2 regions of the Streptomyces sp. NPDC028289 genome follow, and region 1 is predicted to be linked to the other one. Evidence: riboswitches for the same ligand, from Rfam matches in the RefSeq annotation. Region 1 holds a riboswitch; the other holds the start of a gene.
The links. A riboswitch is a leader RNA that binds a small molecule or an ion and turns the genes downstream of it on or off. The one in region 1 is predicted to bind ZMP and ZTP.

Region 1 (14,292 bases):
CGCCGGTCCACCAGGACCGCACTCGACCCCGAGAAGAGCGGGAAGACGAAGGCGTTCCCGAAGCCGTAGGCGAAGTACAGCTTGGAGACGGACAGGGTGACGTCGTCCGCGGTGATGCCGAGCAGCCGCCGTCCGATGAGGTCGTGGTACGCGGCCGGGTGGGCGTGGGTGTGGACGACACCCTTGGGCCTGCCCGTCGTCCCGGACGTGTACTGCACGTACAGCGGGCCGTCCGCGTCGGCCGGCCGGGCGGCGGCGGGTTCGGCGGCCGGGGCGAGGGCGAGGAGCTGGTCGGCGCCGAGGCGGGCCCGCCCGGGGAAGCGGTCCTCCAGGCCCGGTCCCGTCAGGCACAGCACCGCCTCCGTGTCGGCGGCCATGAACGCGTGGTCGGCGGCGGGCAGTTCGGGGTTGACCAGGACGGCCACGGCGCCGAGCCGGGCGACCGCGAGAAAGGTCACCACCCAGGCGATCGAGTCCGGCAGCGCGAGCACCACCCGGTCGCCGGGGGACACACCCTGGGCGGCGAGCACGGTCGCGGCCCGCGCCCCGAGGTCGTGCACCTCGCCGTGGGTCCAGGCGCGATGGCCCTGGTGGAAGGCGGGACGGTCGCGCCAGCCGTGCCGTTCTGCGAGTTCGGCGAGACGGGCGGCGAGGTTGCCGGTGCCGGTGCCGGTGCGGGCGGGGGCGGGGGCGGGGGCCTGGGTCATCGGGCGGCCTCCTCGACGGCGTCCGCCGCGGCCGACGGCGTGTGCTCCCGCAGCGCCCGCATCTGCGCGGCCGTCTTCAGCAGCATCTCGTCGTACTCGGCGGCCGGGTCGGAGTCCAGGACGATCGCCCCGCCCGCGCCCAGCTGCATCCGGCCGCCCGCCATCACGGCCGTACGGATGACGATGTTCAGGTCCGCGCCGCCGCTGCACCCGAGGTAGCCGAGCGCCCCCGAGTACACGCCCCGCGCCTCGGTCTCCAGACCGTCGATGATCTCCATCGTGCGCAGCTTCGGGGCGCCGGTCATCGACCCGCCCGGGAAGCAGGCACGTACGCAGTCCACGGCGTCCGTCCCGGCCCGCAGCCGTCCGGTCACGGTGGAGACCAGCTGGTGCACGGTCGCGTACGACTCGGTGGCCATGAGGCGGGGGACCCGCACGGTTCCGGTACGGCAGACCCGGCCCAGGTCGTTGCGGAGCAGGTCGACGATCATCAGGTTCTCGGCGCGGGTCTTGGCGTCCGCCGCCAGCGCGTCCCGCAGCCGCGCGTCCTCGAACGGGGTCGCCCCGCGCGGCGCGGTCCCCTTGATGGGCCTCGCCTCGGCCACCCCGTCCCGGGTGATCCGCAGGAACCGCTCCGGCGAGGAACCCGCCACGTCCAGGTCGCCGAAGCGCAGGAAGGCCGCGTACGGCGCCGGGTTGACGCGGCGCAGCTCCCGGTAGAAGGCGTACGGGTCGGGCGGGGCGGGCAGCCGGGCCGCGTCGGTCAGGCAGACCTCGTAGCTGGTGCCGGCCCGCAACTCCCGCCGGCAGGCCTCGATGTCGGCGAGGTAGGCGGCCCGGTCGCGCACCAGCCAGGGCTCGGCGGCCGCCAGGTCCGGCTCCGCGGCGGCGGGCGGGGCGGACGGGGGTGCGGCCGGGGCCAGGAAGCTGAGCTGGGCCAGCGTGTCCGTCAGCCACTCCTCGGCGGCCCGCGCGGCCTGCGGGGAGTTCTCCGCCAGGCAGACCGCGTAGGTGACGTCCTCCTCGTGGTCCACGGCGATCAGCCGGTCCGCGAACAGCCAGCAGGCGTCCGGGGTGTCGGCCCGGTGCCGGTTCGGGGAGCCGCAGTCGGCCTTCGTCTCGTAGCCGAAGTAGCCGACATAGCCGCCGGTGAAGTCGAAGGGCAGCCCGTCGGCGTCCACCCGGCGGCTGCTCAACTGCCTCTTCAGATAGTCGAAGACGCTCGCGGACACCTTGCGCGGCGGCCGTCCGGCCCGCTCGACCGCACACCGGCCGGCCGTGACGTCGTACCGCACGAACTCGGCGAGCGGACCGCTGTCGTCGCCCAGGAAGGAGAAGCGCGAGCGGCCCTCCTCGACGAGCGAGCTGTCCAGCCAGAACGCGCGGGACGAGGCGGCGAAGAGGCGGGTGAAGGCGGCCTCCGTGTCGACGGCGCCGGCGATCTGCCGGGTGTGCAGGCGGTACGCGGGCGCTTCGGCGTGGTGGCGGGGGCGGGGGACGGCCGCGCTCGGGATCCTCGGCCGGGGGAGCGCCGCCTCGGCCGGTGGGACGGCGGTGTTCTTGGTCCGCGCTCTGCGGGCCCGGCGGGCGGTGAGGTTGCGGAAGTTCACCAGCATGCGGTGGCCGTACTCGGTGAGCACCGACTCGGGGTGGAACTGCACGCCCCACAGCGGCCGTTCGCGGTGGCGCAGCCCCATCAGGACGCCGTCCTCGGACCAGGCGGTGGCCTCCAGCGTGGCGGGCAGTGGCTCGTGTACCGCGAGGGAGTGGTAGCGGACGGCGGTGAAGCCCTGGGGCAGCCCCTCGAAGAGGTCCCGCCCGTCGTGCCGCACCCGGGTCAGGTGCCCGTGCCGCGGCTGCGGGGCGGGTGCCACCCGGGCCCGCTCCCCGAGCGCGATGCCCTGGTGCCCCAGGCACACCCCGAGCACGGGGACGGTGGTCTCGGCGATCATCCGGGCGCTGATGCCGAAGTCACGGCCGTCGCCCGGATGGCCGGGCCCCGGAGACACCACCACGTTGTCGAACTCCGCGAGAGCGGGCGGCGCCGGCTCGTCATTGCGGATCACCACCGGTTCCTCGCCGTTGACCTCGGCGATCAACTGGAACAGGTTGTAGGTGTACGAGTCGTAATTGTCGATGAGCAGGGTCTTCACCCGCCCACCTCCCTCGGGTCGTTCCCGGGCCTATGCGGCCCGTCGTTTGTGCCGCCCGCGCAGCGCCTGGAGCGGGGGATACAGCCATTTCTTGAAGAAACGCTGAAGTCGCGGCATGAGAATCCACGTGACAAGCGCTGTCACGCAGAGGCAGAGCACCAGAGTGCGAATGAGCGGATTGAGCCCGCCGAGATGGGGGATCACGATGATGTTGAAGAGCAGGACCGGCGGAAACACCGCGCTCATGTTGATGAACCACAGTTTCCATTTCGCCGGAGGAACGGGCGGCGGCGGCACGGGCGGCGGCCCGGCCAGCGAGTCGAACCACTCCTTCGACCCCCGTACGCTACGGCGCCCGGTGGGCCGGGCGATGCCGTCCGCGCGGGTCTCCCACTCGCCGCGGTCCGGGGAGTTCTCCCAGGCCAGCGCCGAGTCCTCGGTGGCGAAGCGATACACGACATGCCATTCCGTCTCCTGGTCGACTAGGACACCACCGCCGAGGAACCCCGGCCGGCGGGCGCTCGCGCCCAGCATGGCCCACCCCCAGGAGTGGAAGTCGGCCTCGCGACCCGGCATCACGTGATAGGCCACGGTGACGGTGACGGGATTACTGGTCACAGCGTTCTTTACGGAATGGACACAACCCGCGTTCAAAGTTTAAACGAGTTTTTTCGTGTCCGGATCGTAACTCTTTATAGCGCTTTCTATGTGCTTGCTGTGTTCTGCTACCCGGTACTTCCGGTAACCCGCCCGTAATTCTGGAAAGTGCTTGCCGGGGCGGCCGCGGAAGTTGCACGATCGCGGTCCAAGAACGAAGGAGGCCGCCATGTCGAGGTACGTCTGGAATTTGACCGAAGAGGGTCGACAGGCAATCGATCAGGCGCGTTCCGTGATCGAACCGGCGCGAAAAGAAGTGACCGCCCACCCGCTTTACCGGCGAATATCAGGCCGGGAACACCTGGCCACGTTCATGGCCCACCACGTGTTCGCCGTCTGGGACTTCATGTCCCTGCTCAAGTCGCTCCAGCGGGAGCTGACCTGCGTCGACGTCCCCTGGGTGCCCCGCGGCTCCGCGGTGGCCCGCAGGCTCGTCAACGACATCGTGCTGGTCGAGGAGAGCGACGCCCTGAACGACGGCTTCACCAGCCACTTCGAGCTGTACCGCGCCGCCATGGCCGAGGCGGGTGCCGACACCGCCCCCGTCGACACCTTCGTCGCGCTCCTCGCCGAGGGCCACGACGTGCCGGCGGCCCTGCGCGTGGCCCAGGTCCCCGCGCCGGCCGCCGAGTTCGTGCGCACCACCTTCGGCATCATCGCCGACCGCCCGCTGCACTGCCGGGCCGCCGCCTTCGCCTTCTCCCGCGAGGACCTGATCCCGGACATGTTCGACCAGGTCATCGGCGAGGAGGGCACCGACCGCTTCCCGCTCTTCCGGGACTACCTCGCCCGGCACATCGAGGTCGACGGCGAGGAGCACACCCCCATGGCCCTCCAGATGGTCGCCGACCTCTGCGGCACCGACGACGCCCGCTGGCAGGAGGCCACCGAGACCGTTCTCGTCGCCCTGGAGGCCAGGTCCCGGCTGTGGGACGGGATCACGGCCGCGATGGGGTGAGCGCGACAGGTCGGTTGAAGGTGCGGCCCAGGAAGTCGCGGATGCGCTCGGTGATGACGCCGAGGTGGCTCTCCAGGGCGAAGTGGCCGGTGTCGAGGAGGTGGATCTCGGCGCCGGGCAGGTCCCGGCGGAACGCCTCCGCGCCGGCGGGGCCGAAGATCTCGTCGCCCGCGCCCCAGACCGCCAGCAGCGGGACCTGCGAGTCGCGGAAGTACTGGTGGACCTTCGGGTAGAGGTCCACGTTGGTCGGGTAGTCGCGGAAGAGCCTGAGCTGGATCTCGGCGTTGCCCGGGCGGTCCAGCAGCGCCTGGTCGTGGACCCAGTTGTCGGGGCTGACCGGGCTCGGGTCGGCGACCCCGTTGAGGTACTGCCAGCGGGTGCTCTCCAGGGTCAGCGCGCCGCGCATCGGGGCCTCCGTGTCCGGCCCCGGGTTGCCGGTGTAGGCGAACACGGCGTCCCGGAACGGCTTGACGAAGCCCTCCTCCTCATCGACCGCAGCAGGACCAACAAGGCCCGCTGGTGCTCGATGGCCGTGTGCGGCAACCGGATGAAGACACGACGCCACTACCAGCGCACCCGCGACGCCGCGACCGACTGACGGGCCGCGCGTGCGGACGTGGCGACGGAGGCCCGGCGCCTGTGAGTGTGACCGACCGGTGCCCGGCGCGTGTGAGCGTGACCGGCCGATGCCCGGCGCGTGTGACGGTGACCGACGGAGGCTCGGCGCGTGCGGACGTGGCCGACGGACGTCGGGTGCCCGTGAGCAGGAGCCTCAGGCTTCCTCGGCCGTGACCGGTGCCTCCCCGAACCGGCCCAGGGCCAGCGCCCCCGCCACGGCCACCGCGAATCCGAGCACCGCGAGCCAGGTCAGCCCCTCCCGGGTGCGGTCCCCGAGCCACACGACCCCCACCGCCGCCGGGCCGATCGTCTCCCCGATGACCATGCCGGCCGTCGCCGTGGTCACCGAGCCGCGTTGCAGCGCCGAGGTCAGCAGCATGAAGGCGCCGCCGCCCCCGATCAGCAGGGCGTAGGCCGCGGGGTTGGTGAACAGCTCGGCCGGCCGCAGCGTGTCGATCAGCCGCACCGACACCTCCACCACGCCGAACCCGAACCCCGCCCCGAGGCCTAGGACCAGCGCCCGCCCCGGCCCGGTCAGCCGCCCGCCGGCCAGGCCGAGCAGCAGCACCCCCACCGCCGTCCCGAGCATCACCCACTTCAGCGTCATGGACCCGGCCCGGTCCCCTTCCGGCCCCGACGCCAGCCCCAGCATCGCGAGCCCCGCGCACACCACCCCCACCGCGGTCCACTCCACCCCGCTCAACCGCACCCGCAGCAGCCGCGCCGCGACCACCGCGGTCACCGCGAGCGACGACGCCAGGGCCGCGCTCACCGCGTAGATGGGGAGCGAGCGCAGCGCCAGGATCTGGAACACGAACCCGAGCCCGTCCAGCCCCAGCCCGACGACATACCGCCACTGCCGCACCGCGCGCAGCAGCAGCGCGGCCTCGCCGCCGGCGCCGTCACCGGCCGCCCGCGCGGCCATCGCCTGCAGGACCGTCGCCGTACCGAAGCAGATCGCGGCCGCGAGGGCGCACACCATTCCGAAGAGCACAGAGGGACTGTAGGGGAGGGGAGTGTGCGGTGATCGAGAGGAGAGCAAGAAGCGGGTCCGGGGCGACCCCGGACCCGCTTCTCGGGCCTCTCGGACGTCAGCTCGCGCCGGTGAGCCAGGCGGTGGCGTTGAGGGCGAGGGCGGCGTTGGTGGCGCCGCTGTCGTTCCAGCCGTCGTACAGCGTGTTGCCGGACTGGCCGGTGCCGTCGTCGATGGGCGAGCTGTCGCCCCAGAACGCGACCCGGCCGCTGCCGAAGGTGCTGGTGGCGAAGAAGGCGCCGGTGTTCCCGGAGTAACCGCTGCGGTACACAAGGCCCTTGACGGCGGAGTTGTCGGAGGGCTTGAGCGTGGCCGTCGTGCCGTCGGCGATCAGGCTCTTGGTGACGGTGCCGAAGGAGCCGTTCAGCACCGCGTTGCTGCTGTCGCTGATGGCCTTCGGGTAGCCGGAGCCGATGTCCAGCGAGTCGATCGAGAACCCGAACGGGTCGGTCGAGTCGACGCTGTTGTTGGTCATCAGGTCGTTGAGGATCTCGACCGCGTCGTAGCCGTCGTTGTTGCGGTCGGCGCCGGTGTGGTCGGAGATCATGAACAGGCCGCCGCCCGCCTTCACGAAGTTCATGATCGCCGTCTTCTCGGCGGTGCTGAACTTGGTGTTGGGTTCGGGCAGCACCAGCGCGTCGAACTTCGACAGGTCGGTGGTCGACGAACCCCCGTACGTGAGGGCGCTCGTCGCGGTCTTCAGGCTGTAGTCGCCGGTCTTCTGCAGGGCGATGCCCCATGACGACAGCGCACCGGTCCAGTCCTTGTCGGAGGACGGGGAGGAGTCCTGGGCCAGCGGGTCGGGCTTGCTGGTGGAGATGATCCAGTCCGCGTTGCCGGCCTCCTCGGCGTGGCCGTCGTCGAACAGGACGCGGTAGGTGGTGGCCGCGTGGGCGGGGGTCGCGGAACTGGTGGCCTGGACCGCCGCACCGGCGGTGAGCAGGCCGAGCACGGCCAGGGCCGTGGTGAGTTTGCGGCGCGGGATGGCGAAGCCGGGCATCTGTCATTCCTCCATCGGTGGGGGGTGCGAGAGGGATGGCGGTGCGGGTGGTGCGTCACGAGTCGTTCTGCGCGCGTAGAGAGAAAGGCGGTTCCGTGGGGCGGAACGTGTTCTGCGCGCGTAGAGTCCGAAGTTGATCGTTCACCTACGGACAGCTGGACGGTACCGGCGGCGTGCGGTGCGCCGACAGGAACCCGGCGTCTTCACATGATTTTCTTACCTGGACATGACAAGTGGGCCCCGGGCGTCGCATCGCCCTCGGCGCCCGTCTCAGGCGCTCAGAACCCCCCACAACTGCTCGATCCCCCACTCCAGATCCTCCTCCGCCACCACCAACGGCGGCGCCACCCGCACCGTCACCCCGTGCGTCTCCTTCACCAGCACCCCCCGCTCCATCAGCCGCTCCGCCACCGCCCGCCCCGACCCCACCGCGGGATCCACGTCCACCCCCGCCCACAGCCCCCGCCCTCGTACGGCCGTCACCCGCCCGCTCCCGGTCATCTCCGCCAGGCGCCGGTGGAGCAGTTCCCCCAGTTCGGCCGCCCGCTCCTGGAACTCCCCGGTCCGCAGCATCGCGATCACCTCCAGAGCCACCGCGCAGGCCAGCGGATTGCCGCCGAAGGTGGACCCGTGCTCCCCGGGCCGGAACACCCCGAGCACCTCCGCGTTCGCCACCACCGCCGACACCGGCAGCACCCCACCCCCCAGCGCCTTCCCGAGGACGTACACATCGGGTACGACCCCCTCGTGCTCACACGCGAACGTCCGCCCGGTCCGCCCCAGCCCCGACTGGATCTCGTCCGCGACGAACAGCACATCCCGCTCGCGGGTCAGCTCCCGCACCCCGGCCAGGTAGCCCTCCGGCGGCACGACGACCCCCGACTCGCCCTGGATCGGCTCCAGCAGCACCGCGACCGTGTTCTCGGTCACCGCGGCCCGCATGGCCGTCAGGTCGCCGTACGGCACGATCTCGAACCCCGGCGTGTACGGCCCGTAGTCCGCCCGTGCCTCCGGATCCGTGGAGAAGCTGATCACGGTCGTCGTACGGCCGTGGAAGTTCCCGCCCGCCACCACGACCTTCGCCATCTCGGCCGGCACGCCCTTGACCCGGTAGCCCCACTTCCGGGCGGTCTTCACCGCCGTCTCCACCGCCTCCACGCCGGTGTTCATCGGCAGCACCGTCTCCATCCCGCACAGCTCGGCCAGCGCGGTGCAGAACGCGGCGAACCGGTCGTGGTGGAACGCCCTCGACGTCAGCGTCACCCGCTCCAGCTGGGCCTTCGCCGCCGCGACCAGGCGCGGGTGGCCGTGCCCGAAGTTCAGCGCCGAGTAGCCGGCCAGGAAGTCCAGGTACCGGCGCCCCTCGACGTCCGTCATCCAGGCGCCGTCGGCCGTCGCGATCACCACCGGCAGCGGGTCGTAGTTGTGCGCGCTGTGCGCGTCGGCGGCGGCGATGAGGGCTTCCGTAGTGGTCCCGGCGACTCCAGGGGACGCGGCAGGACTGCCCCCTTTCCTACCTTCCGCCCCTGCCCGACTGGTGGACGCCACGGCCCTCGGGCCCGGCGTGCCCGGTAATGTGATCCACGGGCCGTGACTGGCGCGCTGGGATGGGACCGACCATCGGGGAGCGGCTCGTGCTGTGACCGAGTGCCGTGCGCCTGGGCCGAACCGTGAATGCCGAACGCCATGTCCGGAGGTCCCGAATGTCAGACAAGTCCGCGCCCCTGTCCACCGAGTCCACGGCCTACCGTGCCGCCCTCGACGTGATCCGCGCCGTCGAGCCGCGGGTCGCCGACGCCATCGGCCAGGAGGTCGCCGACCAGCGCGAGATGCTCAAGCTGATCGCCTCCGAGAACTACGCCTCCCCGGCGACCCTGCTCGCCATGGGCAACTGGTTCAGCGACAAGTACGCCGAGGGCACGATCGGCCGCCGCTTCTACGCCGGCTGCCGCAACGTCGACACCGTCGAGGCGCTCGCCGCCGAGCACGCCCGGGAGCTGTTCGGCGCGCGGCACGCCTACGTTCAGCCGCACTCCGGCATCGACGCCAACCTGGTCGCCTTCTGGGCCGTCCTCGCCGACCGCGTCGAGGTCCCCTTCCTCCAGAAGGCCGGCGCCCGCCAGGTCAACGACCTCTCCGAGGCCGACTGGGCCGAGCTGCGCCAGGCCTTCGGCAACCAGCGGATGCTCGGCATGTCCCTGGACGCCGGCGGCCACCTCACCCACGGCTTCCGCCCGAACATCTCCGGCAAGATGTTCGACCAACGCTCCTACGGCACCGACCCGGCCACCGGCCTGATCGACTACGACGCGCTGCGCGCCCAGGCCCGTGACTTCAAGCCGCTGATCATCGTCGCGGGCTACTCGGCGTACCCCCGTCTGGTGAACTTCCGGATCATGCGCGAGATCGCGGACGAGGTCGGCGCGACCCTCATGGTCGACATGGCGCACTTCGCCGGTCTGGTCGCCGGCAAGGTCCTGACCGGTGACTTCGACCCGGTCCCGCACGCCCAGATCGTGACCACGACCACCCACAAGTCGCTGCGCGGCCCGCGCGGCGGCATGGTCCTGTGCGACGACTCCCTCAAGGACCAGGTCGACCGCGGCTGCCCGATGGTCCTCGGCGGCCCGCTCCCGCACGTCATGGCCGCCAAGGCCGTCGCCCTGGCCGAGGCCCGGCAGCCCGCCTTCCAGGACTACGCCCAGCGCATCGTCGACAACTCGCGCGCGCTGGCCGAGGGCCTGATGCGCCGGGGCGCCACCCTGGTCACCGGCGGCACCGACAACCACCTCAACCTGATCGACGTCGAGACGTCGTACGGCCTCACCGGCCGCCAGGCCGAGTCGGCCCTCCTCGACTCCGGCATCGTCACCAACCGCAACGCGATCCCCGCCGACCCGAACGGCGCCTGGTACACCTCCGGCATCCGCATCGGCACGCCCGCGCTGACGACGCGAGGACTGGGAACGGCGGAGATGGACGAGGTGGCGGGCCTGATCGACCGTGTCCTCACCGCCACGGAGCCGGGCACGACGAAGTCGGGCGCCCCGTCGAAGGCCTCCCACGTCCTGGACGAGAAGGTCTCGACGGAGATCGCCCAGCGCGCGACCGACCTGGTGGCGGGCTTCCCGCTGTACCCGGAGATCGACCTCGGCTGATCGACACCGGTCAGGGGCAGCGCCCCGTAAGGGGCGCTGGGGGTTCCCCCGGCCGAAGGCTGGGGGAGGAACTGCGCGGGCAACCACATGCGACCCGCAGTCCCCCGCGCCCCGAAACCACCCCACCCCTCAAGGGCCGACCACCCCCTCACCCTCTGAGAGAATGGTGAGCATGGCTTCTGACCGACCCCGCGTGCTCTCCGGCATCCAGCCCACCGCCGGCTCGTTCCACCTGGGCAACTACCTCGGCGCCGTCCGCCAGTGGGTGGCCCTCCAGGAGACCCACGACGCCTTCTACATGGTCGTCGACCTGCACGCGATCACGGTCCCGCAGGACCCCGCCGACCTGCGCGCCAACACCCGGCTCGCCGCCGCCCAGCTGCTCGCGGCCGGCCTGGACCCGGACCGCTGCACCCTCTTCGTGCAGAGCCACGTCCCGGAGCACGCCCAGCTCGCCTGGGTCATGAACTGCCTGACCGGCTTCGGCGAGGCCAGCCGGATGACCCAGTTCAAGGACAAGGCGGCCAAGCAGGGCACGGACCGCGCGAGCGTCGGCCTGTTCACGTACCCCATCCTCCAGGTCGCCGACATCCTGCTCTACCAGGCCAACGAGGTCCCCGTCGGCGAGGACCAGCGCCAGCACGTCGAGCTCACCCGTGACCTCGCCGAGCGCTTCAACGGCCGGTTCGGCGAGACCTTCACCATCCCGAAGCCGTACATCCTCAAGGAGACGGCGAAGATCTACGACCTCCAGGACCCGGCGATCAAGATGAGCAAGTCGGCGTCCACGCCGAAGGGCCTCATCAACCTCCTCGACGACCCGAAGGCGACCGCGAAGAAGGTCAAGAGCGCGGTCACCGACACCGACACCGTGATCCGCTACGACGCCGAGCACAAGCCGGGCGTCTCCAACCTGCTCACCATCCACTCCACCCTGACCGGCAAGTCGATCGCCGAGCTGGAGCAGGAGTACGAGGGCAAGATGTACGGCGCGCTCAAGACGGACCTCGCCGAGATCATGGTCGACTTCGTCACCCCGTTCCGGGAGCGCACCCAGCAGTACCTGGACGACTCGGAGACCCTCGACTCGATCCTCGCCAAGGGGGCCGAGAAGGCGCGTGCCGTCGCCGCCGAGACCCTGGCCCAGGCCTACGACAGGGTCGGTTTCCTGCCCGCCAAGCACTGAGTCGCATACCAGGCGAAGCGAAGCGCTGCACATCACTTCGGCCACGGCTGCCCGGGAGGCGGCCGTGGCCGTACAGTCGATAGCCGGACGGCCGGGTACGAACCCGACATGCGTCCGCCCACCACGACCGACGGGAGATGACGTGGGGACCGTAACGATCGGCGTGTCGATCGCGGTCCCGGAGCCTCACGGCAGCCTGCTCCAGCAGCGGCGCGCGGGCTTCGGCGACGCCGCGGCCCACGGCATCCCCACGCACGTCACGCTGCTGCCGCCCACGGAGATCGGCTCCGCCGAGTTGCCGGCCGTGGAGGCGTATCTCGGCGAGGTCGCCGCCATGGGCCGGCCGTTCCCGATGCGGCTGTGCGGGACCGGTACGTTCCGGCCGCTGTCGCCGGTGGTGTACGTCCGGGTGGTGCAGGGCGCGGACGACTGCGCGTGGCTGCAGCAGCGGGTCCGGGACGCGTCCGGGCCGCTCGACCGTGAGCTGCAGTTCCCGTACCACCCGCACGTGACCGTGGCCCATGGGATCGACGAGGCCGCCATGGACCTGGCGTTCGCCGAGTTGGCGGACTTCGAGGCCGAGTGGTCCTGCATGGGGTTCGCGCTGTACGAGCAGGGCGCGGACGGGGTGTGGCGGAAGCTGCGGGAGTACGTCTTCGGGGGCTCTGTTGTTCCACCTCAGGTGGGGCATGCGGAGCGGGGGAGTATCGCGAGTCGGTAGGGCGCGGGCCGGTGGGGCCTGGTCGCGCAGTTCCTCCCCCAGCCTTCGGCCGGGGGCACCCCCAGTGCCCCTTACGGGGCGCTTCGGCCGGCCGGAACTAGATCGGCAACCTCCGGAACACCGACCGCGGCGCATGCCGCAGTGCCGACATCACCACGCGCAGCGCTCCCGGCACCCACACCACCTCCGACCGTCGCCGCAGGCCCAGCTCGATCGCCGTCGCCACCGCCTCCGGGGTGGTGGCGAGCGGTGCCTCGTCCAGGCCCCGCGTCATCTTCGTCCGGACGAACCCCGGCCGTACGACCATCACGTGCACGCCCGTGCCGTGCAGCGCGTCGCCCAGCCCTTGGGTGAAGGCGTCCAGGCCCGCCTTGCTGGAGCCGTAGATGAAGTTGGAGCGGCGGGCGCGTTCGCCGGCGACCGAGGAGAGGACGACCAGGGAGCCGTGGCCCTGGCTCTGCAGGGCCCGTGCGGCGACCAGGCCCGCCGAGACGGCGCCCGTGTAGTTGGTCTGGGCGACGCGCACCGCGTTCACCGGTTCGCGTTCGTCGGTCGCCTGGTCGCCGAGGATGCCGAAGGCGAGCAGGACCACGTCGACGTCGCCGTTGGCGAAGACCTTGCCGAGGGCCGTCTCGTGGGACTCGGGGTCGAGCGCGTCGAAGGCGAGGGTGTGGACGTCGGGGCCGAGGGCGCGCAGTTGTCCGGCGGCCTGTTCGAGGGCGGGGGAGGGGCGGCCGGCCAGCCAGACCGTGCGGGTGCGGCGGGCGATCAGCCGGCGCGCGGTGGCCAGCGCGATCTCCGACGTACCGCCGAGGACGAGCAGGGACTGGGGCATTCCGAAGGCGTCCTTCACGGCAACTCCTGAGGGCTGGAGGAGGGCTAGAGACCGAGGCGGCGGGACAGGTCGGAGACGAACACTCCGCGTGGGTCCAACTCCGCGCGCAGGGCACGGAATTCGGCGAGTCGTGGGTACATCGCGGCGAGCAGGTCGGGTCGGAGCCGGGCGTCCTTGGCGAGGTAGACGCGGCCGCCGGCGCCGGCGACCTCCTCGTCCAGTTCGTCGAGGAAGGCGCCGAGGCCGGGCAGCCCGGCGGGGATGTCGAGGGCGAGGGTCCAGCCGGGCACGGGGAAGGAGAGCCAGCCGGGGTCGGCCTCGCCGAAGCGCTTGAGGACGGCCAGGAAGGACGGGCAGCGGCGCTCGGAGATCCGGGCCACGATCCGGCGCAGGGCGGCCTCCTGGCCGTGTCCGACGACGAACTGGTACTGGACGAAGCCGGCCCGGCCGTAGACGCGGTTCCAGTGCGGGACGCCGTCCAGGGGGTGGAAGAACGAGGAGATGCGCTGGAGTTGGCCGACCCGGGCGCGGGGTGCCTTGCGGTACCAGAGCTCGTTGAAGAGGCCGACGGTGGCGGGGCCCAGGAGGCCGTCGGGGACGTGGGCGGGGGCGGGTGGCAGCTCGCGGGGGCGGAAGGCCAGCGGGGCGCGCCCGGCGCGGGTGTTCCCGGCGAGCGCCTCCCTGGGTGCGTGGTCGCCGCGGGTGAGCACCGCGCGCCCGGTCGCCGCCCCGCGCGCGAGCAGGTCGATCCAGGCGACCGAGTAGCGGTAGCGGTGGTCGGTCCCGGTCAGGCGGGTCATCAGGTCGTCGAGGTCGGCGGCGCGTTCGGTGTCGACGGACATGTACGACGTCTCGACGGGGAGGAGGCGGACGGTCGCCGTGAGGATCACTCCGGTCAGACCCATGCCGCCGGCCGTCGCGTCGAACAGCGGGGTGCCGCGGCTCACCGTGCGGACCTGGCCGTCGGCGGTGAGGAGTTCGAAGGACAGCACGTGACGGGAGAACGATCCCGAGACATGGTGGTTCTTGCCGTGGATGTCGGCGCCGATCGCGCCGCCCACCGTCACCTGGCGGGTCCCCGGGGTCACCGGGACGAACCAGCCGAGCGGCAGCAGCACCTCCATCAGGCGGTGCAACGAGACCCCGGCGTCGCACAGCACGGTGCCGCCGTCCGCGTCGATGGCGTGGACGCGGTCCAGGCCCGTCATGTCGAGCACGGCGCCGCCGGCGTTCTGCGCCGCATCGCCGTAGGCCCGGCCGAGACCC
Region 2 (14,292 bases), on a different contig from region 1:
CCTTGTTCGTCGGGCACTTGCCGTCCTTGTTGGGGTTGTTCCCGACGGCCTTCTGCTTGTTCATCAGGTCCATCACGCCCCAGGTGACGGGACCCGCGTACCCGACGGCGGGCGTGATGCCGTGCTTGTTCTGGAATGCCTGGATCGCCTTGCAGTCGGCGGTGGACTGCTTGCCGTCGACCGGCCGCCCGAGGAACTTCTCCACCTGCTTCTGGTACGGCCCGGCCTGCGTGGTGCAGCTCGCCGCCTGCGCCGGAGCGGAGGTGAGGGCGAGCGTGAGCGGCGCCACAAGGCCAGTGACACCGAGCACTACGGCACTTCGTCTGCGTATGTCCCCCATATGATGTCTGTCTCCTTTTTCCTGTGCTGTGGTCTCGTCGTACTGGACTGCCCGATGCGCGGCATTGGTTGTAGCCCGGGGCGCGCTGTGACGAAACGGTTAACTTACCCGCCGCGGCCGCCCCGGCCGGCATGGGTCCACTTACCCGGAAGTGGCCCGCGCCACAGCGTCGTGGCCGACCTAGTGTGCGGGTCATGCACCCCGCACTCGCCGACGATCTCGCCCGGCTTCCCGAACTCCTCCAGTCCGCCCGCGACGTGGCCGCCCGTGCGGCGGCCGGATCGCCCGAGCGGCCGGTGGCCGTGCTCGGGCCCGCGCCCGCGCGGGCGCCGCTGCCCGGGCGGGGGGAGGGCGGGGCCGGCGCACTGGCCCGGTTCACCGAGCGGTGGGCGCCGGGTATGTCCGCCTCGGCCGGGCCACGTTACCTCGGTTTCGTCACCGGCGGGGTGACCCCCGCCTCCCTCACCGGCGACTGGCTGACCTCGGCCTACGACCAGAACCTGTCCGGGGACGCCGGTTCCTGGGGCGCCGCCCTGGAGCGCGAGACCGTGGCCTGGCTGGCCGAGCTGTTCGGGCTCGGCGACGCGCACAGCGGCGCCTTTGTGTCCGGGGCCACGATGTCGAACACGGTCGGTCTGGCGATCGCCCGCGCCTGGCTCGGGGAGCGGCTCGGGGTGGACGTCTCCCGGGCGGGCGCCGCCGCGCTCGGCCCGGTCGACGTGTTCTCCGGCAGCCCGCACTCCAGCGTCGGCAAGGCGCTCTCGGTGCTCGGCATCGGCCGGGACCGACTGCACCGGGTGGCGCTGCTGCCCGGCAACCGGGAGGCGGTGGACGTGACCGCGCTCGACGCGGCGCTGGCCGCGCGGGACGGACGGCCGGCCATCGTCGTCGCCAACGCGGGCACCGTGAACACCGTCGACTTCGACGACCTGCGGGCGATCGCCGCCCTCAAGGAGCGGTACGGCTTCTGGCTGCACGTGGACGCCGCGTTCGGCGCCTTCGCCGCCCTCTCCCCCGCCCACGCCCCGCTCGTCGCCGGGCTCGACGCGGCCGACTCGGTCTGCGTGGACCTGCACAAGTGGCTCAACGTCCCCTACGACGCGGCCGTGCAGTTCACCCGCCGCCGCGACCTCCAGGTGGCCGTCTTCCAGAACGAGTCCCCCTACCTGGGCCCGCCCGCCGGCACCCCGGACTTCCTGCACCTGACCCCGGAGAACTCCCGCCGGATGCGGGCGCTGCCGGCCTGGTTCGCGCTGACGGCGTACGGCCGGGACGGGCACCGCGAGATCGTCGAGCGCAACGTCGTCGAGGCCCGCCGCCTCGGTTCCGGCATCGAGGAGCTGCCCGCCCTGCGTCTGCTCGCCCCGGTCCGGCTCAACGTCGTCTGCTTCACCCTCTCCGAGCAGCCCACGCAGGAACGGGTGGCCGCGCTGGCCCGGGCGGTCGCCGCGTCCGGGGAGGCGTTCCTGACGCCGACGGTGTACGGCGGGGTGCCGGCGCTGCGGGCCGCGTTCAGCAACTGGCGGACCGCCGAGGACGACACCCGGCGCGTGCTGGCGGTGCTCGCGACCGCGTCAGCCGCTCTCTGAGCCGCTCCGGGCCTCCCGGTGCGGCCGCAGCGCGGCGTGGAATCCGCTGTGGACGGCGGTGAGTCCGCCGTCGACGCTCAGGGTGGTGCCGGTGATCCAGGCGGCGTCGCGGGAGGCGAGGAAGGCGACGGCCGCGGCGATGTCCTCGGGTTCGCCGACCCGGCCGAGCGGGTACAGCGGCCGGACGGCGTCGAGTTCGTCCTCCCGGCCCGCCCAGGCCGAGGTGCGGACCGTCCCCGGCTCCACCAGGTTGACCCGCACCCCGCGCGCGGCCGCGTGCCCGGCGAGGGTGCGGGTCAGCGAGGCGAGACCGGCCTTGGCGGCGCTGTAGGCGTGGTTGCCGAAGTCCGCCCGGGCGTTGACGGAGCCGATGCTGACGATCGCGCCCCGTCCGGAGGCGGCGAGATGCGGGAGGGCGGCACGGCAGCAGCGGTGGACGCCGGTGAGTGTGATGTCGAGGTCCAGCGCCCACCCGTCGTCCGGCTGGTCCTCGAAGAGGGGGACGTCCGGGGTGCAGTGCGCGGCACAGTTCACCAGGACGTCGAGCGTGCCGAAGGAGCCGACGGCCCGCTCGACGGCCGCCGCCACCGAGTCCCGGTCGGCGACGTCACAGGCGAACGCCGTTACCGCCAGGCCCTGTTCGCGCAGCGCGGCCGCCGTCCGCTCCGCCTCGGGCAGGTCCCGGTCGGTCGCCAGCACCTGTGCGCCCTCCTCGGCCAGCCGACGGGCGACGGCCGCGCCGATGCCGCGGGCCGCGCCCGTGACGAGAACTCCGTGTCCGGCAAAGCGAGTCAGTCCGGTCATGGCGACGACCGTACGGGCCGGACGATCAACAGGACAGATACCGTGCGCACATGACCGCGTTCCTGCAGCAACTCCCGGCCCTGATAGGCGTCGTGATCGGCGCGCTCGGTTCGTACCTCGCGGTGGTGCGGGGTGACCGGGCGCGGTTCCGGCGAGAGCAGGAGGCGCGCTGGGAGGAGCGGCGGCTGGCGGTGTACAGCGAGTACGCGCGGGCGCTGAAGAAAACGGTGAACCTCACCTACCGCGTCGCGGCCCATCTCGGCAACGACCCGCATCCGCACCCGATCTCCCCGGCCGAGGCCGAGCCGCAGCTGGCGGCGGCCACCGACGGCCGCGATCCGGCCGGGGAGGCGCTGATCATGCTGGGCAGCCGGGAGGTGGTGGAGCAGGCGCGGGAGTGGGTGACGGCGGTGATGGCCATGGAGCGGTTCATGCGTTCCGGGACGGTCGACCCGGACGCCTGGCAGGACCTGCTGGCACGGCAGCGGGCCTGCCGGGAGCGCTACTACACCGCCGTACGCGAGGATCTCGCACTGCCTCCGGGGCATCCGGCGCTCTGGCCGACCCGGCCGGCGTCCGACGACTGAGGGGCGTGCCGGTTCCGCGGTGGCCGGTTCCGCGGTGACCGCTGGCGGGCCTTCCGCGGAAGCCGGCATCACGTGCGGGTCAGTGTCCCCGGGCGATCCACTCCGCGAGCTGGGGTGCCTCGGCGCCGATGGTGGTCGGGTCGCCGTGTCCGGTCAGGACCTTCGTCTCCGGCGGGAGGGTGAGGAGCTTGTCCCGGATGGAGTCGATGATCGTCGGGAAGTGCGAGTAGGACCGCCCGGTCGCGCCGGGGCCGCCCTGGAAGAGGGTGTCGCCGGTGAAGACGACGCCCAGGCCGGGGTCGTGGAGGCAGACGGCACCGGGGGCGTGGCCTGGCGTGTGCAGCACGGTCAGGTCGGCGCCGGCGGCCTCGATGACCAGCCCGTCGGACAGGTGGTTGTCGGGGTCGCGGTCGGGGTGGGTCAGCTTCCACAGCGGCAGGTCGTCGGGGTGCAGCCAGATCTTGGCGCCGGTGAGGTCCGCGAGGGCGGGCGCCGCGTCGATGTGGTCGTTGTGGGCGTGGGTGCAGACGATCGCCTTCAGAACGCGGTCGTCGACCGCCTCGGCGATGGCCCGGGCGTCGTGCGCGGCGTCGATGACGATCACTTCGCGTTCGTCGCCGACGATCCAGACGTTGTTCTCGACGTCCCAGGTGCCGCCGTCGAGGGTGAACTGGCCGGAGGTGACGAGGCGTTCGATGCGCGTGGTCATCAGAGCACCACCACCGAACGCAGCACGTCGCCGCCGTGCATCCGGTCGAACACCTTCTCGACCTCGTCGAGCTGGATCGTCTCGGTGACGAACGCGTCCAGCGGCAGCCGTCCCTGGAGGTGCAGGTCGATCAGCATGGGGAAGTCCCGGGAGGGCAGGCAGTCGCCGTACCAGGACGACTTGAGGGCGCCGCCGCGGCCGAAGACGTCGAGGAGCGGGAGTTCGAGCTTCATCTCGGGGGTGGGTACGCCGACCAGGACGACGGTTCCCGCGAGGTCGCGGGCGTAGAAGGCCTGCCGGTAGGTCTCCGGGCGGCCGACCGCCTCGATGACGACGTCGGCGCCGAAGCCGCCGGTCAGGCCGCGGATGGCCTCGACGGGGTCGCTCTCGCGCGAGTTGATCGTGTGGGTGGCGCCCAGGGAGCGGGCCTTCTCCAGCTTCCGGTCGTCGATGTCGACGGCGATGATCTTCGCGGCGCCCGCCAGGTTCGACCCGGCGATCGCCGCGTCGCCGACCCCGCCGCAGCCGATCACGGCGACCGAGTCGCCCCGGCCGACGTTGCCGGTGTTGATCGCGGCACCGATGCCGGCCATCACCCCGCAGCCGAGCAGCCCGGCGACCGCCGGGGAGACGGCCGGGTCGACCTTGGTGCACTGCCCGGCGGCGACCAGCGTCTTCTCGGCGAAGGCCCCGATGCCGAGGGCCGGGGCGAGTTCCTGGCCGGTCGAGGCGAGGGTCATCTTCTGCTTCGCGTTGTGGGTGTTGAAGCAGTACCAGGGCCGCCCGCGCAGACAGGCCCGGCAGGCCCCGCACACGGCACGCCAGTTGAGGATCACGAAGTCACCGGGCGCGACGTCCGTGACGCCGGCGCCGACCGACTCCACCACCCCGGCGGCCTCGTGGCCGAGCAGGAAGGGGAACTCGTCGGTGATGCCGCCCTGTTTGTAGTGCAGATCGGTGTGACAGACCCCGCAGGCCTGCACCTGTACGACGGCTTCGCCCGGCCCCGGGTCGGGCACCACGATCGTCTCGACCCGCACGGGCTCGTCCTTGCCCGGTGCGATCACGCCGCGTACTTCCTGCGCCATGGGCCTGCCCTTTCGTCGCTCTGCTGACGTGCTGGCCTCCGACCCTACGCGGGAACGATCAGCGACGGCACGCATCGACCGCTGCGGACCTTCCCCTGCCACCGCCGTTCGTGTTGCCACCACCTCTGCCACATACCCCCGGGGGTACCTCTGCTACGGTGGCTCACATACCCCCGGGGGTAATTCACGAGGGGGATCGAGGAGAGGAGTGTGCTGCCGTGTCCTTCGTCGACACCATCGAGGTGCCCGGACTGGGCAACCGCAGTTATCTGGCGGGCGGGGCGCACGGCGCCGTCGCGGTCGATCCGCCCCGCGACGTCGACCGGGTGCTGGCGGCCGTCGCCCGGCGCGGGGTCAGGCTCACGCAGGTCGTGGAGACGCACGTGCACAACGACTACGTCTCCGGCGGCCTCGAGCTGGCCCGGCTGACCGGGGCCGCGTACGTGGTGCCGGCCGGGGCGCGGGTGGCGTACGAGCGGGTGCCGGTGGCCGACGGGGACGTGCTGGAGATCGAGGCCGGCCTCGCGCTGCGGGCCCTGGCCACCCCCGGGCACACCCCGCACCACACGTCGTACGTCCTGGAGGAGACCGGCCGCGCGGTGGCCGTCTTCACCGGCGGCTCGCTGCTGATCGGCACGGTCGGCAGGCCCGACCTGGTGGAGCCCCGGCTGACCGGCGAGCTGGCGCGGGCGCAGCACGCCTCGGCGCACCGGCTGGCCGCCGAGCTTCCGGACGCGACGGCGGTGCTGCCGACGCACGGCTTCGGCAGCTTCTGCTCGGCCGGGGACGCCGCCGGTCCGGACACCACCATCGGCCGGGAGCGCGCGGTGAACGAGGCACTGGTCAAGGACGTCGACACGTTCGTCGCGGAGCTGCTGGCGGGACTGGACGACGTACCCGCCTACTACGCCCACATGGGCCCGTTGAACTCCGGTGGCCCGGCCCCCGTCGACCTCACGCCGCCGGGCCGGGCGGACGCGGCGGAGATCGCGGCGCGGCTGGCCGCCGGGGAGTGGGTGGTGGACCTGCGCAACCGGGTGGCGTTCGCCGAGGGACACGTCTCGGGCACCCTGAACTTCGAGGCCGACGGGCAGCTCGCCACCTATCTGGCCTGGCTGCTGCCCTGGGGCCGGCCGGTCACGCTGCTCGCCGAGTCGGCGGCCCAGCTCGCCGCCGCTCAGCGGGAGCTGATCCGCGTGGGCATCGACCGCCCGGCCGCGGCCGCCACCGGCGCACCCGAGGCCTGGCTGCGCGCGGGCGAGCGGCCCCGTTCCTTCCCCCGTGCCACCTTCGCGGACCTGGCCGCACGCGGCACGGAGGACGTCGTCGTCCTGGACGTGCGCCGCGACACCGAGCGGGCCGGCGGCCACATACGGGGTTCGGTCCACATACCCCTGCACCAGGTGCGGGAGCGGCTGGGCGAGATACCCGGCGGCACGGTGTGGGTGCACTGCGCGGGCGGGATGCGGGCCGCCGTCGCCGCCTCCCTCCTCGACGCGGCCGGGCGCGATGTGGTGGCCGTGGACGACGGGTTCGCGGCGGCGGGCGCGGCCGGGCTGCCGATGGCCCGGCTCACCCCGGCCGAGGCGTGGGAGCGCACGGACGCGGATGCCGTCCTGCTGGATGTCCGCGAGGCCGGCGAATGGGCGGCCGGACACGCGCCGCGGGCGGTGCACGCCCCGCTGTCCGGGCTGGCGGCCGGGGCTCCGCTGCCGCCGGCCGCCGCGGACCGCCCGCTCGTCGTGATCTGCCACTCGGGCCGGCGCTCGCGGGAGGCGGCGGCGCTGCTGACCGCCCGCGGGCTCGACGCGGTGGACGTCGTGGGCGGGATGACCGCCTGGCGCACGGCAGGCCTCGCGGTGACCGCCGAGGGCACCGCCGGATGAGCGCGCTCCTGCTCGCCCTCGGCGCCGGGGCCGTCACCGGGCTGGCGCTCGGGGCCCTGGGCGGCGGCGGCAGCGTGCTGGCCGTACCGGCGTTGATCTATCTGCTCGGCTTCAGCCCGGCCGCGGCCACCACCGCGAGCCTGGTCGTCGTCACGGTCACCTCGGCCACCGCACTCGTCGCGCACGCCCGCGAGGGCGCGGTGCGCTGGCGGGCCGGTGCGGTGTTCGCGGCGGCGGGCCTCGGGCCGGCGGCGGTCGGCGGGGTGTTGTCCCGGCATCTTCCGGCGGCGCTGCTGACCGGGGCGTTCGCGGTGCTGGCCGCCGTGGCGGCGGTGCGTATGCTGCGGCCCGCGGCGACCGCGGTCACCGGGCCGGGCCCCGTACGGGCGTCCCGGGTCGCCGGGGCCGGGGCCGGGCTCGGCGCGGTGACCGGGGTGCTCGGGGTGGGCGGCGGGTTCCTCGCCGTGCCGTCCCTGGTGAACGTCGTGGGGCTGCGGATGCGTGCCGCGATCGGCACGAGCCTGCTGGTCATCACGGTCAACTCGCTCACCGCGCTGGCGGCGCGCGCCGGTGCGGCGGCGGGCGTCGACTGGTCGGCCGTGGGGCCCTTCGCCGGGGCCGCGATCCTCGGCGCCTGGGACGGCAGACGGCTCGCGGCCCGCCTCTCCGCGGGCACCCTCCAGCGGCTCTTCGCCTACGCGCTGCTCGCGGTGGCCGCGTTCATGCTGGCCGACGCGGTCAGCTGACGCGCCGAGCCCTCCGCGGGAAGGGCCGCGATATGCCGTCGGTCGACTGCGGCGCCGTTGTGGCTGGTCCCGCGGTTCCTCCCCCAGCCTTCGGCCGGGGGTGCCCCCAGCGCCCCTTTCGGGGCGCTACCGCTCAGGCAAGCGACAGGAACAGCTTCTCCAGCCGTGCCTTCATCTGCTCGGTCGTCTCACCGTCCGCCCCGCTCCGGGCGGGGTCGATGATGCACTGCTGCAGCCCGGTCGCGATGATCGCGAAGCCCGCCCGGTCCAGGGCGCGCGAGGCGGCGGCGAGCTGGGTGACCACGTCCTCGCAGTCGCGGCCCTCCTCGATCATCTTGATCACGCCGGAGATCTGCCCCTGCGCCCGGCGCAGCCGGTTCAGCACCGACTTGAGCTCGTCGCCCTCGAACTGAAGCTCCACGACCACCACTCCTCACATACCCGTAGGGGTATTTTACCCGCCCCTCGGGCGAACCCGCCGCTCATCACTTCATCACTGCAAGGAAGGATCGCATCCGCCATGACCACTACTCCCCCGAACCCTGGTCTCACCCCGGACCAGGCCCTCGCCCGCCTCCCGGAGCTGACCGTCGTCGACGTCCGCACACCCGGCGAGTACGCCGCCGGCCATGTGCCCGGCGCCCACAACATCCCCCTGGACGCGCTGCACCGGGCCCTGCCCGCGCTCCGCGCCGCGGACGGCGGGATGCTCCTGGTGTGTGCCTCCGGCGCGCGGGCCGAGCGCGCCCGGGCACTCCTCGCCGAGCACGGCATCCCGGCGGCCACCCTCACCGGCGGCACGCACGGCTGGGCCGAGCGCGGTCACGAACTGCACCGGCCGCGCGGCGCGTCCCGTGCGACCTGGGCCATGGAGCGCCAGGTGCGGTTCACCGCCGGGGCGGCCGTCCTCGCGGGCCTGGGCCTCGGCCTGCTGCACCCGGCCTGGCTCCTGCTGTCGGCGGGGGTCGCGGGCGGCCTGGTGTTCTCGGCGCTCACCGACACCTGCGGGATGGCCGCGGTCCTCTCGAAGCTGCCCCACAACCGGCCGCGTCCGGCCGACCTCGACGCGACCCTGGCGAAGCTCGGTTCCGCCCGGAGCTGACCGGGCCCCGGTGCCGGGAGCGGCCGTCGTAGCCTGGGCACGTCGGAGGGCGCCGCCCGCCGCCGGACGAGGAGCACCGTGACCGCCGCTGACGCAGTTCCGACGACACCGAGGAAAGAGCCCGTGTTCCGGCTGCTCCTCTCCTATGTACGTCCGCACCGCTGGGCCCTGCTGGCCGGTGCGGCGCTCTCGCTGGTGACGGGTGCGACCGGGCTGCTGCTTCCGCTGGTGGCCCGGGGGTTGATCGACGACCTGTCCCACGACCGTTCCATCACGGCCAAGTTGCTCGCGATGGCGGGTCTGGTAGTCGCCAACGCCGGGGTGGGCGCGCTGGGTTCGTACGTCCTGCGGCGCGCCGGAGAGTCGGTCGTGCTCGGGGCGCGGCGCACCCTGTCGTCGTATCTGCTCAGGCTGCGGATCAGCGCGGTGGACCGGACCGAACCCGGTGACCTGATGGCGCGGATCACTTCGGACACCACCCTGCTGCGCGAGGTCACCACGGACTCGCTGGTCGCACTCGGCACCGAGGGACTCACCCTGCTCGCCACCGTGGTGATGATGGGGGTGGTCGATCCGGTGCTCCTTGCCGTCACCCTCGTCGTGATCGGCGCGGCGGGCACGGTGGTGGGCACGATCGTGCCGCGCATCAACCGGGCGAGCCGCCGGGCGCAGGACGCGGTCGGGGTGATGGGGGCCTCGCTGGAGCGGGTGCTGGGCGCCCTGCGCACGGTGAAGGCGTCCGGCGCCGAACACCGGGAGGAACTCGCCCTGCACGAGGCCGCCGAGGAGTCCTGGCGGCAGAGCGTGCGGGCCGCCAAGTGGTCGGCCGCGGCGGGCAACACGGCGGGGCTGGCGATGCAGCTGGCGTTCATCACCGTGCTCGCGGTGGGCGGGGCGCGGGTGGCGACCGGTGCGATCGGGGTGGGCACGCTGGTGGCGTTCCTGCTCTACGTCTTCTACCTGATGCAGCCGATTCAGCAGGTCGTCGGGGCGATCACCCAGTACCAGACCGGCGCCGGCGCGCTCGCCCGCATCCAGGAGGCGCTCCGGCTGCCCGCCGAACCTCCCTCCCGGCGCGCCGAGTTGCCGTCCGCCGGCGCCGAACCGGCCGCCGTCGCCTTCACCGACGTGCACTTCCGTTACGCCGACGACCTGCCGTACGTCCACCACGGTGTCACCTTCGACGTCCCCGCGCGGGGCATGACGGCGTTCGTCGGGCCGTCCGGCGCGGGCAAGACCACCGTCTTCTCACTGATCGAGCGGTTCTACGACCCGGAGTCCGGCACGATCGCCGTCGACGGCCGTCCGGTCGCCGACTGGGAACTGCCGCTGCTCCGTTCGGCCATCGGGTACGTCGAGCAGGACGCTCCGGTGCTGTCGGGGTCGCTGAGGGACAACCTGCTCCTCGGCAACCCGGAGGCGGACGAGGACGCGGTCGCGCGGGTGGTGAAGACGACGCGGCTCGACGGCCTGGTCGCCCGGCTGCCGCAGGGGCTGGAGACCCTGGTCGGGCATCGCGGCACCAAGCTGTCGGGCGGGGAGCGCCAACGGGTGGCGATCGCAAGGGCGTTGCTGCGCCGGCCCCGGCTGCTGCTGCTGGACGAGGCCACCTCGCAGCTGGACGCGGTGAACGAGGCGGCGCTCCGGGACACCGTCGCCGATGTCGCACGGTCGACGACGGTGCTGGTGGTCGCGCACCGGCTGTCGACGGTGACCATGGCGGACCGGATCGTCGTCATGGACGCGGGCCGGGTCCGCGCGGTGGGCACGCACCGGGAGCTGGTGGCGGCGGACCCGCTGTACGCGGAGCTGGCGGCGACGCAGTTCCTGGCCTCGGAGCACTGAGAGCGGAGCACCGAGAGCGGGCAACGAGGAGGGCCGCCCCTGCCGGGACGGCCCTCGGTGTGCGGCGCGGTCAGGCTTCGATGCCCGGCAGCAGCCCCATGGCGGGCGCGGCCAGGTCGGTGACCTGGTGCAGTTCGCCGAGCTTGTGGAGTCCGTTCAGCCCCTGTACCTGCTCCGAGACCTTCGGCATCCTGCCCCGGTACTCCGCCGGGACGTCGCTGCGGGAGACCGAGTCGAGCACGCCGAGCGCGGTGAGCTTCCCGGGGTGCTGCGCGCTCGCGTCGGCCGCGTTCGCCAGCGGCGCGGCGAGGCCGGTGACCCCGACGGCAAGGCCGACGGCGGCGACGATACGTCGTGTTGAGATCATGTCCTCAGCAACGGCCCCGGCGCCTGGCCGGACACGGGCAGCCGGTCCCCCTCACCCGCAAGGCGGAGCGTGCGCCTGCGCTTGCCGAGCCCGGCGGTGCGGGGGACGCTCGATGTGAGGGGCTCGCGCGGCCCGCTCCGCATCGGGTCGCGGGCTCCCGCAGGAGGTCACCATGGGCACCGCGACGGGTTCCACGTTCGACACCGACACGCTGCGCCGGGCCATAGAGGGGAACACCGGGAACAGCCTTCTGGCGCTCTACGCGGACGACGCCGAGATCCGCATCATCGACCGCAACACCCAGCCCAGCCACCCCAAGGTCCTGCACGGCCGCCAGGACATCGCCGCACTGCTGGACGACGTCTACAGCCGCGACATGACGCACAGGCTGGACCAGTGCATCGTCCAGGGCGACAAGGCCGCCTTCAGCGAGTCCTGCGAGTACGGGGACGGGGTCCGGGTGCTCGCCGAGTCGATGATCACGCTCCGCGACGGCAAGATCGCCGAACAGATCATGATCCAGGCATGGGACGACGAGTAGTCGCAAGGACCGGAAGGGTCCAGGTCAGCTCACGCTTGACCTGGACCTTCTCGGCGCGGGCGACGCTGGGACACGCCCACCGCCCGCGGCCCCGCGCGTGCACCGCGCTGCTGCGGGCGCTGCTGCGGACCGCGCACTGTCGCCGGAGACGCCGAGCGTCTCGGTTACCCTGAACGCGGGCCGTGACTGGCGCTGAGGTGGAGCACCACCGGGGAGCGGTCCGCACTGTCGCTGCCGTGCGCCTGGGCGATCAAGGTCGAACCAGCTCAGGAGCGCCGCATGACCCAGGCTCGTCTCATCGACGGAACCGCCCTCGCCCGCCGAACCGTCGAGGAGACCGCGAAGAAGGCCGCCGACCTCACCACACGGACCGGCGTCACGCCGTGTCTGGCGACCGTGCTGGTCGGCGAGGACCCCGCCTCCGTCACCTACGTCCGGATGAAGCAGAACCGCAGCCGCAAGGCAGGCATCGCCTCCCGGCACGTGGCCCTGCCCGCCACCACGACCACCGCCGCCCTCGTGTCCACCCTGCGGGGGTTGTCCGCCGACCCGGCGGTGCACGGCATCCTGCTCCAGCATCCGGTCGGCGAACACATCGACGAGCGGGCCGCGTTCGAGGCGATCGCGCCGGAGAAGGACGTGGACGGCGTGACCTTCGCGTCGTTCGCGACGATGAGCTTCGGCCTGCCGGGCTTCGTCTCCTGCACCCCCGGCGGCATGCTGCGCCTGCTCGACGCGTACGACGTCGACCCGGCAGGGAAGCGTGCGGTGGTCGTCGGCCGCAGCGCGATCCTGGGCAAGCCGGCCGGGATGCTGCTGCTCGCGCGCGACGCCACCGTCACCTACTGCCACTCCCGCACCCGGGACCTGTCCGCGGCCGTCCGCGAGGCGGACATCGTGGTCGCCGCCGTAGGCCGGCCCCGGCTGATCCGGGGCCGGGACATCAAGCCGGGCGCGGTCGTGCTCGACGCCGGCTACAACGAGGGCAACGTCGGTGACGTCGACTTCGACACCGCCGTCGAGCGCGCCTCGCTGATCACGCCGGTGCCGGGCGGGGTCGGCCCGATGACCATCGCCGTGCTGCTGGAGCAGACGGTGGCGGCCGCCGCCCGGCAGCTCGGGGCATGAGGGTCAGCGCAGCCAGGCGCGGTACTCCATGACGTCCCCGGCCCGCACCCCGTACTCGGGGTCGTCCCGGGTGAACGTGGTCTCCAGACCGAGTACGGCACCGGTGGCCGGGTCCAGGATCAGCATCCGCCGCCCGCCGGTGCCCTCGTCGAGGACGTAGGCCTGCCCGGTGCGGCCCAGCCGGTCGGTGACCTGGCCGGCGGCCCGTAGGCCCTTCGCGTCGGCGAGCAGGTCGGCCAGGGCCGCCGTCTCGCGTGTCCCGAGCGTCCAGTTGTCCAGCAACTCCGTGGTGGCGTCGAGGAGTTCGGACGTGGTGAGGGTGTCGCTGTGGATCAGGTCGGTGAGGTAGGCGCGCAGCTTCGCGGGGTCGTGCGGAGGTGTGGACAGGGGCGGTGCGTCGCCCCACATCGGCGGGAAGGTCTGCCGGCTGAGCACCTTGCCGTCCTCGACCCGGCCCGTGTCGGTCAGGACGGGACGGCCCGCGTGGTCCGGGTCGGTCGCCACGACCACCTCGGTGTGCGTGCCGTCCGCCCGCCACCGCACCACGCGTTCCTCGGGCAGGGTGACCGGCGGTCTGTCGTCGCTCATGGCCAGGCTCCAGGACTGCACATGGGTGCCCTGGCGCAGCGCCGGGGAGCCGTCCGTCGCGGCCACGGCGGCGAGTTGCGCGACCTGGGCGAGCGGTACGGCGGTGGAGTGGGCGCGGACGCTCAGCGGCCGGGGCGCGGCGACGGCCGGGGCGCCCGACGGCCCGCCGAGCAGCACGGTCAGCGTGGTGGCCGTCACGACGGCGGCCGCGGTCAGCCCCCACAGCAGGCGCGGCCGGACCCAGGCCGGGCGGCCGGGGCGGGGGCTGTGCAGCAGCCGGTTGAGGTGCCGTTCGGCGGTGTGGTCGAGGGGGCCGTCGCCGAAGCGGGGGCCGTCGGCGGGCACCGGGTCGGCGGCGCGCAGCAGGTCGAGTTCGTCAGCCATGGCGGTGTTCCTCGGAAAGGGCCTCGGCGGCGGGCGGGCGCAGTCGGTCGATCTCGGCTCTGAGGCGGCGGCGGGCGCGGTGCAGCCGCATCGCCGCCGCCCGTTGCCCGCAGCCCAGGACGACGGCGACCTCGTCGACGCCGAGCTCCTCCCACGCCGTCAGCCGCAGCACCTCCTGGTCGGCCGGGGACAGCCGGGCGAGTGCGTCGTGCACCCAGGAGCCGGGCCGCTCGCTGTCGGGGCCGGCCGCGAGGTGCCGGCCGTGCGCGGTGTCGTCGTTGCCCAGCCGGTCCACCAGCCGGCGCCGGCGCCCGTATCCGCGTACCGCGTTGGCGAGGCAGTTGCGTGCCACGCCGTACAGCCAGGGCAGCGGGACCGCCGGCAGGTCGGCGCGGCGGCGCCAGGCCACCGTGAACACCTCCGCCACCACTTCCTCCACCTCGCCGGTCCGCCCGTCCAGTCGCCGCGCGACATAGCGGCTGACCGCCCAGTAGTGCTCGCGATAGGCAGCGGCGAAGATCTCGTCGTTGCTCATGTCCCGTTCTTGTCCGGCACCTCCCCGATCGTCACACCCGTCTCCGTGACGCT

Region 2: it holds a riboswitch for ZMP and ZTP, as region 1 does, so the genes downstream of both, ACZ4UV_RS30135 (bifunctional 5,10-methylenetetrahydrofolate dehydrogenase/5,10-methenyltetrahydrofolate cyclohydrolase) here and ACZ4UV_RS16485 (glycine hydroxymethyltransferase) in region 1, are expected to answer to the same signal.

The regions. Positions count from the first base shown of each region.
Region 1 covers NZ_JBVHTI010000003.1:500,082-514,373, forward strand. Annotated here, with positions in the region: gene ACZ4UV_RS16440 (benzoate-CoA ligase family protein) at 1-707, opposite strand, end outside; gene pabB (aminodeoxychorismate synthase component I) at 704-2,860, opposite strand; gene ACZ4UV_RS16450 (antibiotic biosynthesis monooxygenase) at 2,891-3,478, opposite strand; gene ACZ4UV_RS16455 (DUF3050 domain-containing protein) at 3,750-4,475, shown strand; partial or broken gene ACZ4UV_RS16460 (alpha/beta fold hydrolase) at 4,456-4,959, opposite strand; partial or broken gene ACZ4UV_RS16465 (CGNR zinc finger domain-containing protein) at 4,954-5,073, shown strand; gene ACZ4UV_RS16470 (DMT family transporter) at 5,248-6,075, opposite strand; partial or broken gene ACZ4UV_RS16475 (hydrolase) at 6,188-7,126, opposite strand; gene rocD (ornithine--oxo-acid transaminase) at 7,397-8,581, opposite strand; ZMP/ZTP riboswitch at 8,707-8,797, shown strand; gene ACZ4UV_RS16485 (glycine hydroxymethyltransferase) at 8,830-10,284, shown strand; gene trpS (tryptophan--tRNA ligase) at 10,457-11,470, shown strand; gene ACZ4UV_RS16495 (2'-5' RNA ligase family protein) at 11,613-12,191, shown strand; gene ACZ4UV_RS16500 (decaprenylphospho-beta-D-erythro-pentofuranosid-2-ulose 2-reductase) at 12,289-13,044, opposite strand; gene ACZ4UV_RS16505 (FAD-binding protein) at 13,071-14,292, opposite strand, start outside.
Region 2 covers NZ_JBVHTI010000006.1:195,127-209,418, reverse strand. Annotated here, with positions in the region: gene ACZ4UV_RS30200 (L,D-transpeptidase family protein) at 1-340, opposite strand, end outside; gene ACZ4UV_RS30195 (pyridoxal phosphate-dependent decarboxylase family protein) at 535-1,929, shown strand; gene ACZ4UV_RS30190 (SDR family NAD(P)-dependent oxidoreductase) at 1,915-2,733, opposite strand; gene ACZ4UV_RS30185 (hypothetical protein) at 2,784-3,320, shown strand; gene ACZ4UV_RS30180 (MBL fold metallo-hydrolase) at 3,400-4,029, opposite strand; gene ACZ4UV_RS30175 (S-(hydroxymethyl)mycothiol dehydrogenase) at 4,029-5,117, opposite strand; gene ACZ4UV_RS30170 (MBL fold metallo-hydrolase) at 5,336-7,003, shown strand; gene ACZ4UV_RS30165 (sulfite exporter TauE/SafE family protein) at 7,000-7,749, shown strand; gene ACZ4UV_RS30160 (metal-sensitive transcriptional regulator) at 7,883-8,170, opposite strand; gene ACZ4UV_RS30155 (rhodanese-like domain-containing protein) at 8,270-8,851, shown strand; gene ACZ4UV_RS30150 (ABC transporter ATP-binding protein) at 8,975-10,696, shown strand; gene ACZ4UV_RS30145 (hypothetical protein) at 10,767-11,063, opposite strand; gene ACZ4UV_RS30140 (nuclear transport factor 2 family protein) at 11,236-11,604, shown strand; ZMP/ZTP riboswitch at 11,777-11,859, shown strand; gene ACZ4UV_RS30135 (bifunctional 5,10-methylenetetrahydrofolate dehydrogenase/5,10-methenyltetrahydrofolate cyclohydrolase) at 11,884-12,732, shown strand; gene ACZ4UV_RS30130 (CU044_5270 family protein) at 12,736-13,704, opposite strand; gene ACZ4UV_RS30125 (RNA polymerase sigma factor) at 13,697-14,239, opposite strand.